Regions from separate parts of the Bradyrhizobium sp. 153 genome, predicted to be linked through region 2. Evidence: predicted binding sites of a transcription regulator. Region 2 holds the regulator's gene; the other holds the start of a gene.
The links. Region 2 encodes LexA, which represses DNA repair genes until DNA is damaged. Its sites were predicted from a motif close to TGTTCNNNNTGTGTTCNG; they were not measured.
Positions count from the first base shown of each region.

Region 1: IVA91_RS13810 (DUF3072 domain-containing protein) is a predicted target of LexA. The motif match lies at 2,237-2,254, and genes of this name have one in related genera.

Region 1 is NZ_JADPKH010000053.1:223,889-228,299, forward strand. It holds gene IVA91_RS13790 (HWE histidine kinase domain-containing protein) at 1-503, shown strand, start outside; gene IVA91_RS13795 (hypothetical protein) at 596-817, opposite strand; partial or broken gene IVA91_RS37125 (hypothetical protein) at 946-1,202, shown strand; gene IVA91_RS13800 (hypothetical protein) at 1,298-1,543, shown strand; gene IVA91_RS13805 (hypothetical protein) at 1,954-2,175, opposite strand; gene IVA91_RS13810 (DUF3072 domain-containing protein) at 2,291-2,485, shown strand; gene IVA91_RS13815 (DUF6496 domain-containing protein) at 2,576-2,881, shown strand; gene IVA91_RS13820 (hypothetical protein) at 2,888-3,250, opposite strand; gene IVA91_RS13825 (Do family serine endopeptidase) at 3,528-4,411, opposite strand, start outside.
Region 2 is NZ_JADPKH010000128.1:105,756-110,166, forward strand. It holds gene IVA91_RS30620 (ComEC/Rec2 family competence protein) at 1-1,355, shown strand, start outside; gene IVA91_RS30625 (hypothetical protein) at 1,494-1,928, opposite strand; gene lexA (transcriptional repressor LexA) at 2,483-3,184, opposite strand; gene glp (gephyrin-like molybdotransferase Glp) at 3,362-4,411, opposite strand, start outside.

The sequences.
Region 1 (4,411 bases), on a different contig from region 2:
CGCTCGCGCGCGTGCACACCATCCTGTCGCTGTCGAGCTGGCAGGGAGCCGAGCTCTCCAAGCTGATCGACGAGGAGCTGGCACCCTATTCGCCGAGTGGCCAGATCAGGTTGGCGGGCCCCGAGGTTCAATTGCTGCCGACGACTGCCCAGACACTGGCGCTCGCTCTGCACGAGCTTTTCACCAACTCGGCAAAATATGGCGCGCTTTCGACACGATCCGGGCGGCTCATGATCGGGTGGCAGGTCGAAGACGAACTCCTCACGCTGACCTGGGAGGAATCCGGCGGCCCGCTCGTCAGGACGCCGAAATCCCGAGGCTTCGGAACGCGAAGCCTGCTCGCGAGCGTCGAGTCCCAGCTCGGCGGACGGGCGAAATTCGATTGGCGCGCTGAGGGGCTGTTGTGCCGCCTCGAGGTACCGTTGACACGCAAGCCGGCCACGATAGCACCCAGCAAATTTGATGCCGCCGCCGCGGCCGAGTTGCAGCGCGCATCCGGTTAGAGCGTTTTCCAGCCAAGCGGTAACCGGTTCGCGTCAAGAAAGCGCGTCAAGCCAAGAATCGAGAGCTTCCGTTTCAATCGGAAGGGAGAGCTTTAGCCGGACGCCGTGTTCGTCATGCGCTGCTCCGTCCTTGGGTCGCGCGCGATGCGTCCTTCGAGCCAAGCTTCCGTTCGAGCGAGATCACGCAACGCCTTCGCGTAGCGCCGGGCCGCGCTTCGCTCCGCGCCGCGCGGGAGCTTGCGCGCCTTGCGCAAGATGTCTGCGGCCGCGTTGCGATAGGCCAGCGAGCGGTACAGAAAGACTACCTTGCCCATATCAAATGTCCCGTGTTGATGGCCTCATGTTCGCAAGCCGGGCATGAACGTCGGATGAAGCTGGCGATGAAAATTCCTTCATCCAGATGGAACTAATGACTATCGCGCGCGTTTGGGTGCATGGTTCCATGCGCGCGAAGAAGTCGTCGGGCCTGGTCTCTCCCACCGGCCTCATCAAGCTGATGACACATGCGATGATGGGTGCAGCCCTCGGCCTCGCCTTCAGCCTCACACTCATTCTTTCCAATCCAGCCGTCGCCAATCTGCTGAGTCATGGCGGAAGCCAAGCCGCTCTTGTGTTCGCTCTCGCACTGGGACGACCTTCGCGATCGGCGCGACGCTCACCGGCATCGTGTTCATCCTGGAAGAGAACAAGCAATCTTGAAGCGCGCGTGACGCGTGGAGAAGCTTTGTTGGGGAACTCCTGCGAGGAACGGCAGTTGGCCGCCTGCGTCAATTTAACCCAGGGAGTTCCTCCATATGAAGACAGTCAAGCTCGCCCTCGCCGCAATGTTGGCAACTGGCCTCGCTGCCGCGCCGTTCGCCGCGGAGGCGAAGTCGCACAAGGCCAAACATGGGTCCTCGATGTCATCATCGCAGACCACGGGCGCGAACACCAAGTCCTCCAAAGGTGCCGATCCCTCCGGTCAAGGCGGCTCTGGCCCCGGCTCCGACCAGGGCGGCACCATGACGAACAACAAGGGCGGCATGAGCAACACCAAGTGAACTCTGCGCGGTAACGTGAGAGTCCCGTGTTCAGCGCGGGGCCCTTCACCAAAGCACGATGACGGTTCATCCAGACCCTCGCGCCATAAAGCGCAATGAGATGGATGAATCGTCATTGCGCTTCAGGTTGTTGTTTGAGCATGATCTTTTCGGAAAACCGCTAGACACTTTGCTACTTTAGCGCCACATGCTCGGCGCGCTGACCAGCGTATCGCCCGCCGGCCCGCTTCACCTCCTCCAGGCATAGCGATCGCCGCACAAGGCCTCGCAGCATCGCGGACGCGCGCCGGCACGTCATCACGGCGGACGAGGAACGTTGTCGCAGATCTCGTCCGGCACCGCCCGCACAGCGCGGCCCGTTAGGTGTCCGAGGGCATCGACAATCGGCAGCATGTCGCTTGCGCGCACGCTTAGTGGCCAGCCAACAGGCGCGCCGCCTTGTCGACATTCTTCACGGAGCGAAGATGCATCTGGCCGCGGACGTCAGGCAGGACGTCACCGCCCCCAGCCGCCTTCCATTCATCGATCAGCAGGTTGATTTTCCGGCGCAGATCGATCTGCGCCAGAGCTCGTTCGGTGCAGTCGCAATCGCCGTTGACGAGATCGCGCACAGACGCCTCGACCTCGGCCATTTCCAGCCTCAAGGCGCTGATTTTACGCCGAATTTCGTTAATTCTGTTGTCCATGGCTTGTTAGAACAAAATAAGAACATATAGTCAAGTCATGTTTTCAAACCGGAGGAGCGACATGCAGGTTCAGGCCAAATACGACGCCAGGGTTTTCCTTAGCGAGCAGATGACACGGGCGCAGGGACTGAGATTGAAGCGGCTGAGCGAAGAGGCGTATCAGCCGGCACAATATGCGCGGGATCTGTCCTTCGCCGAGGCTGCGCGGCGCATCCAGGTGCTGGAGGCCGAGATCGAACTGGCGAATTCGTTCTAGGGCTGCCTTGACCGCCGGGAACATTGCACGCGTGCTGTTCGGAACCATGCCGGTGTCGAACGGTTCTTCCTCGGCCAAGGGAGAAAAGGCATGGCACGTAAGGCAAAGAAGCGCCGCTACTCGCGCAGCTCCGGCAGCGATGTCGAAAGCGAGATGCGGCGTTACAAGAAAGGTACCGCGAAGAGTGGACGTGGCGGTCGCGGCGGACGCGTGAAGAGCCGCAAGCAGGCGATTGCGATCGGACTGTCAAAGGCACGCAAGAAGGGCAAGAAAGTCCCGAAGAAAGCCTCCAAGCGGAAGACGTCCAAGAAATCTGCCAAGAAAACTTCCAAGAAATCTTCCAAGAAATCGTCCAGGGCATCGTCAAAGCGCAAATCCACCAAGCGGTCACGCTGACCTCGGTCAGATCATGCTGCCCGGCATGAAGCAGCGGATCGAAATTCCGAACGCAGTCTTCACCGGCCACACCATGGTGCGGCCGGCGCGGTTCGGCTCGGTGATGACGGCTTCATCCGGCACCTCGACCCATTGCCCGTCCAGCCGAACACGGTAATGCCCGTTGTGCGATTCCCAATCGGGATCGGAGACGGCAAAGCCGTCCGCATCCGAGCAGCACGGACCGAGGTGGCTGCGCAGGCTGTCGAACCATGGCTTCAGGGGCGAGTTCGCATAGCGGCCATCGTCGCGCCCGAGCGCGTTTTCTGCCGGCAGGATGAACCACGCGACGAGCAGCGTACTTATCAGTGAGAGCTTCAATCGATCCATGTCGGCACCGATCAAATGCGAACCACCGGCCAGTTCCACAAAGCGGTCAGGGGGTTCGAAGTTCCACACTCGCGAACCGACCCCACGGCTTCATTGCCGCCGAGCAGATGCGCGGCCAGAAAGTCTGATGGCCGAACACGGCTTTTTCGGACGAACCGGGTCACCCTCCCTGCCGTTAACGAGAATGTTATCGGTGGCCTCGTGTGGGATCTTGAGTGCGAATGCGAAAGGCGGCCGGAAGGCCGCCTTTCTGGATTTGTATTGATCGGAGTCAGCCTTACGCGAGCGGCACCGCGACGAATCGGGTGGCATCCGCACTTCTGACCTGCAACAGCACGCTGCGCTTGCCGGACGATTTGGCCTGCGCCAGCTCCGAACGGACTTCGGCGACATTGCTGATAGCCTTGCCACCGACATTGAGGATGACGTCTCCGGTCTGAATGCCGCGCTGCGCGGCCGGCCCCTCCGGATCAACCTCCGTGACGACGACACCCTCCCGGCCGGCGCCCTGCACATCGCCGGCCGGAGCCAGACCAAGCCCAAGGCGCGGCGTGCCGGTGCCCGGCTGCACCTTGCCGTCATAGGCCTTGCCCTGCGCCTGCCGTTCGTTCGGCAACTCGCCAAGCGCCAGCGTCACGGTCTTGCTTTCGCCCTTGTGGAAGATGTCGAGCTTGATTGAGCTGCCGGGCGCCAGGGTGGCGATGGTGCGGGCGAGATCGCGGGAATCCTTGACCGCCGTGCCGTTGACCGCGGTGATAACGTCGCCCGCCTCGATGCCGGCCTTCGCCGCCGGGCTGTCGGGTTGCGGATTGTCGACGATCGCGCCGCGCGCCTCCTTGAGGCCAACGCTGTCGGCAATATCCGACGTCACCGGCTGCACCTGCACGCCGAGCCAGCCGCGGGTAACTGCGCCCTTGTCCTTCAATTGCGCCACCACGAGTTTTGCAGTCGTAGCCGGAATATCGAAGCCGATACCGACCGAGCCGCCTGAGGGCGAGAAGATCGCGGTGTTCACGCCGATCACATTGCCGCTCATATCGAAAGCCGGACCGCCCGAATTGCCCTTGTTGATCGGCGCGTCGATCTGGATGAAGTCGTCATAGGGACCATTGCCGATGTCGCGGCCGCTGGCCGAGACGATACCCGCGGTGACGGTGCCGC
Region 2 (4,411 bases):
TCGTCGCCGGTGTCGTGTTTTTCGCGGTGCGCGCCCTGCTGGCCTTGATCCCGGGGCTGGCGGCGGGATTTGCCATCAAGAAATGGTCAGCGGCCGCCGCGCTGGTGGCGGCTGCGTTCTACCTGCTGCTGTCAGGCGCGGAGGTCGCCACGCAACGCTCGTTCTTCATGACGGCGGTGGTGCTGATCGCGGTCATGGTCGATCGCCGCGCTATCACCTTCCGCACGCTGGCCGTGGCGGCACTGATCGTGCTCGCGGTCGCGCCGGAAGCGCTGGTGCATCCGAGCTTTCAAATGTCCTTCGCCGCAACGCTCGGGCTCGTGGCGCTGGTGCAGATCGGCATGCCGAACCTGTTTGCCTCGCCCGATCATTCCGCGACGGCCCGTATCGCGCTGTGGGGCGGCCGCGAGATCGCGATGCTATTCCTGGCCTCGCTGATCGCAGGACTTGCGACCACGCCCTATGCCGCCTTCCACTTCCATCGCGTCACCCCGTTCGGCGTGCTCGCCAATCTCGGCGCGATGCCGGTGGTCTCGGCACTGGTGATGCCGGCTGGCCTGTTGGGACTGCTCGCGGCTCCCTTTGGGCTTGACAGCGTGTTCTGGTGGCTGATGGGGATCGGCATCGACTGGATGGTCGCGGTGTCGCGCTGGGTGGCGGCACTGCCGGGTGCAGTCGGCCGGATCCCTGCCTTCGGCACCGCGCCGCTGATCGCGGCAAGCCTCGGGATCATCTTGATGGGCCTGTTGCGCACGCCCTTGCGCTGGTCTGGCGCCTTGGTGCTGCTGGCCGCCATCGCGTGGGGCCTGTCGGTGCGGCAGCCCGACATCCTGATTGCCGGGGACGGCGCCAGCGTCGCGGTGCGGGGCAGGGACGGGCAGTTGCATGTGATCCGGGCGAGCAAGGATGGCTTTCTGCTCAAAGAGTGGTTAGCTGCCGACGCCGATCCGCGCGATGCCGGGAGTAGCTCGCTGGCTGACGGCGTGTCGTGCGACGAGTCCGGCTGTGTGACGCCGCTTGCCGACGGTCGGCTGGTCGCGCTTTCACTGCGCATCGATGCGCTGGCTGAGGATTGCAGTCGCGCCGCGCTGGTGGTCACGACGCGCCCCGCGCCGCCCGATTGCGCGGCGATGGTGGTCGACCGGCAGCGTCTCACCAGCCAGGGCGCGCTGGCGTTGACGCAGCGTGGTGACGGCTTTGCGATACAGGCGGTGAGAGCAAGAGGCACAAGCCGTCCCTGGTTGCCGGCCGGCGCCGGCGAGGGTGATTTCGATGGGAGCCTTGTGCCGAGGACGGCCGCGGCCCGCAACCGGGATGCAACGCCGGCGGAGACCGACTTGCAGGTCGACGATTAGGGGCCGGACGATTAAAAACAAATGCGAAGAGTAGGTCCGGGTCCGACCGGACTCCGCAGCACACAAATTATACCATCTCGCCGGCCTCGGCCGGCGATGGCATTTCAATCCTGGCCCGACCCCGCGGGCGGGGACGGCTCAGCCAATCGGCAGGCGCGTGATCGTCGACCGGCTATCGGCAACGATCTGCGGCTTGTGCTCGCGCTCGCTGACCGGCTGCGTCACCGGCAATTGCAGCACGGTTGCGCGCTGGCCTTCGACGAGCTGCGTCACCAGCACGTATTTGCCGTCGGGGAATTCGATCGCGTCATGATGGCGGTCGGGTATGTGCGGATCGATCTTGCCGAACTTGCCGACGCGGGAGTTGATGGTGCGCGTCCAGATCCAGCGATTATCGTAACGGACGTTGTCGGCGAAGGCGAGCTCCGTTCCCGGCAGCAGGCAGACGGCCACGGTCGGATCGGCCGCGGAAGCAAAGCCGCGCGTTGAGGTGCCGCGGAACGTTGTCGACACGATCGTCTCGCCGACTTCGGCGGGGCGAGATGCAACGGCATGCAGGCTGTAGTCACACATCGGGTGCTCCTCATTCGAAGATAGCAACCCGCGCCTCCTTCGGAGGCGCAAGCCTCTATCAGAGTGGAAGCACGTAACGCTCTGCTCGGTTGTGGGCAAATCTGCGGCTGGCGTTGCCGGACACGATCACATTATCTTTCCCGAAGTCATAGGAACAAAGCTCGCTTCAGTGCATTCGGCGGATGCGAGCGCCCGTGGCCTGCGGGCGCCGAGAGGGGGAATGTGGCCAGCTTCGCCGTGGCTGTCGGTTGATGGGAGTTTAGGCGTTGCGGAATAGCTCGCTCCCTACGTGCGCAGATTGCGTGCATGGTGCTGCAATTGAGTTGCGAATGCTTGCGCGGCCGATGCAAGCGATCAGCACGCTGCGAAGGCGCTTAAAGCGATCCTGCGCACGATCTCTTCACAAGCGATGCGTGCTTGGAGCCGCATGCCGAGGATGGAGCGCCGGAGAGAGGGGCCGGATAATCTGCGCAAGACCAAAAGACTATCCAGCTGGAGCGGACCATCGTCCGCTCCAATCGGAATCATTGGTATCGAATGACCGCTGGCCCGTCTCAGTACTTGCGGTACAGCCCGATCAGCTTGCCCTGAATCTTCACCCGGTTCGGCGGCAGGATGCGCACCTCGTAGGCGGCATTGGCGGGCTCGAGCGCGATCGACGCCCCCCGGCGACGAAAGCGCTTGAGCGTCGCTTCCTCGTCGTCGATCAGGGCCACCACGATGTCGCCGGTATCGGCGCTCTCGTTACGCTGGATCAGCGCCATGTCGCCATCGAGAATGCCGGCTTCGACCATCGAATCGCCGCGCACTTCGAGTGCGTAGTGTTCGCCCGAGCCGAGCATGTCGGGCGGCACGCTAATGGTGTGACTGCGGGTCTGCAACGCTTCGATCGGCGTGCCGGCCGCGATGCGACCCATCACGGGCACCGCAACGGGACGCTCGCCTTCGTCCGCGGAAGAACTGGAGCTCGCGCGCACCTTGCCGAGATTGCCCTCGATGACGCTCGGCGTGAAGCCGCGGCGGCTGCCGGCGGCGGCCTGGAGCTCGGGCAGCTTGATCACCTCGATGGCGCGGGCGCGGTTGGGCAGGCGGCGGATGAAGCCGCGCTCCTCGAGCGCGGTGATCAGGCGATGGATGCCCGATTTCGAGCGCAGGTCGAGCGCATCCTTCATCTCGTCGAAGGAGGGCGGCACGCCACTTTCCTTCAGACGTTCGCTGATGAACCGCAGAAGCTCGTATTGTTTGCGCGTTAACATCTCGACCAAAGTCCCCCGGTTGATGTCGTTCGATTCCGAGACGCTAAATTGGAGCGGTGAACCGCTACATGCTCGAAACAAATCATGAACGGACACTATATGTTCGATATGTGTTCCGCAACTGCTTAATTTACCGTGAACGGGACAAAGTTCGCGGAACGCGTGTGGTGGATGCGTTCAGACGGGCAGGCGCAGGACCTCGCAAGGCGAGCCGGCTTCTGCCTTCGGAGCGAACGGTGCGCGGACGAGAAGTGCCTGTGCTGCAGCGAGATTCGCAAGCAGCGAGGAATCCTGGTGATTGACGGGAAGGGCCACCAACGTGCCATCGTCGCGCGTCTCCAGATGTGCGCGCAGATAGTCCGCGCGCATATCGTTTGCATCCACATCGCGGCCGAGCACGGCGCGTTCTTGTCGGTGATGAATCATGGATCGTCCCGACAAGGCGCGAATCAGCGGCACCAGGAACAGGAAGGCGCACACGTAGGATGACACAGGATTGCCCGGCAGGCCGATCACGCGCATCGCGCCGAGCCGCCCATGCATCATCGGCTTGCCCGGGCGCATCGCGATCTTCCAGAACGCCATCGCGATGCCTTCGTCCCTCAACGCCTGCTGGACCAGATCATGGTCGCCGACCGACGCGCCGCCGCTCGTGACCAGGATCTCGGCGCCGCTCTCGCGGGCGCGGCGGATGCCGGCAGTGGTGGCCTCCAGCGTATCGGCGGCAATGCCGAGGTCGATGGTATCGGCCCCCTCGCTGCGGGCGAGCGCGTGCAGGGCATAGCCGTTGGAATAGACGACCTGGCCGTGAGCGGGTGTGGTTCCCGGCATGACCAGCTCGTCGCCGGTGGCGAGGATCGCGACCTTCGGACGGCGGCAGACGGCAAGCTGCGGATGATTCATGGCGGCGGCGAGCGCGAGATCGCGCTCGGTGAGACGGGTTCCCTTGCGCAGGAGCACGTCTCCTTCGGAGAAGTCGACGCCCGCGGGGCGGATGTGGCGGCCGGCAATCGCGGCTTCCTTGATCGTGATGCGCTTGCCGTCCGCAACCGTGTCCTCCTGGATCACGACCGCGTCGGCACCGTTGGGAATGACGCCGCCGGTGAAGATCCGCACGGCTTCGCCGGGGCCCAGCGTTCCCGCGAACGGACGACCCGCCGCCACTTCGCCAATCAAGGTGAGCGTACTATCGAGCTTTGTTGCATCGCTCGCGCGCACCGCGTAGCC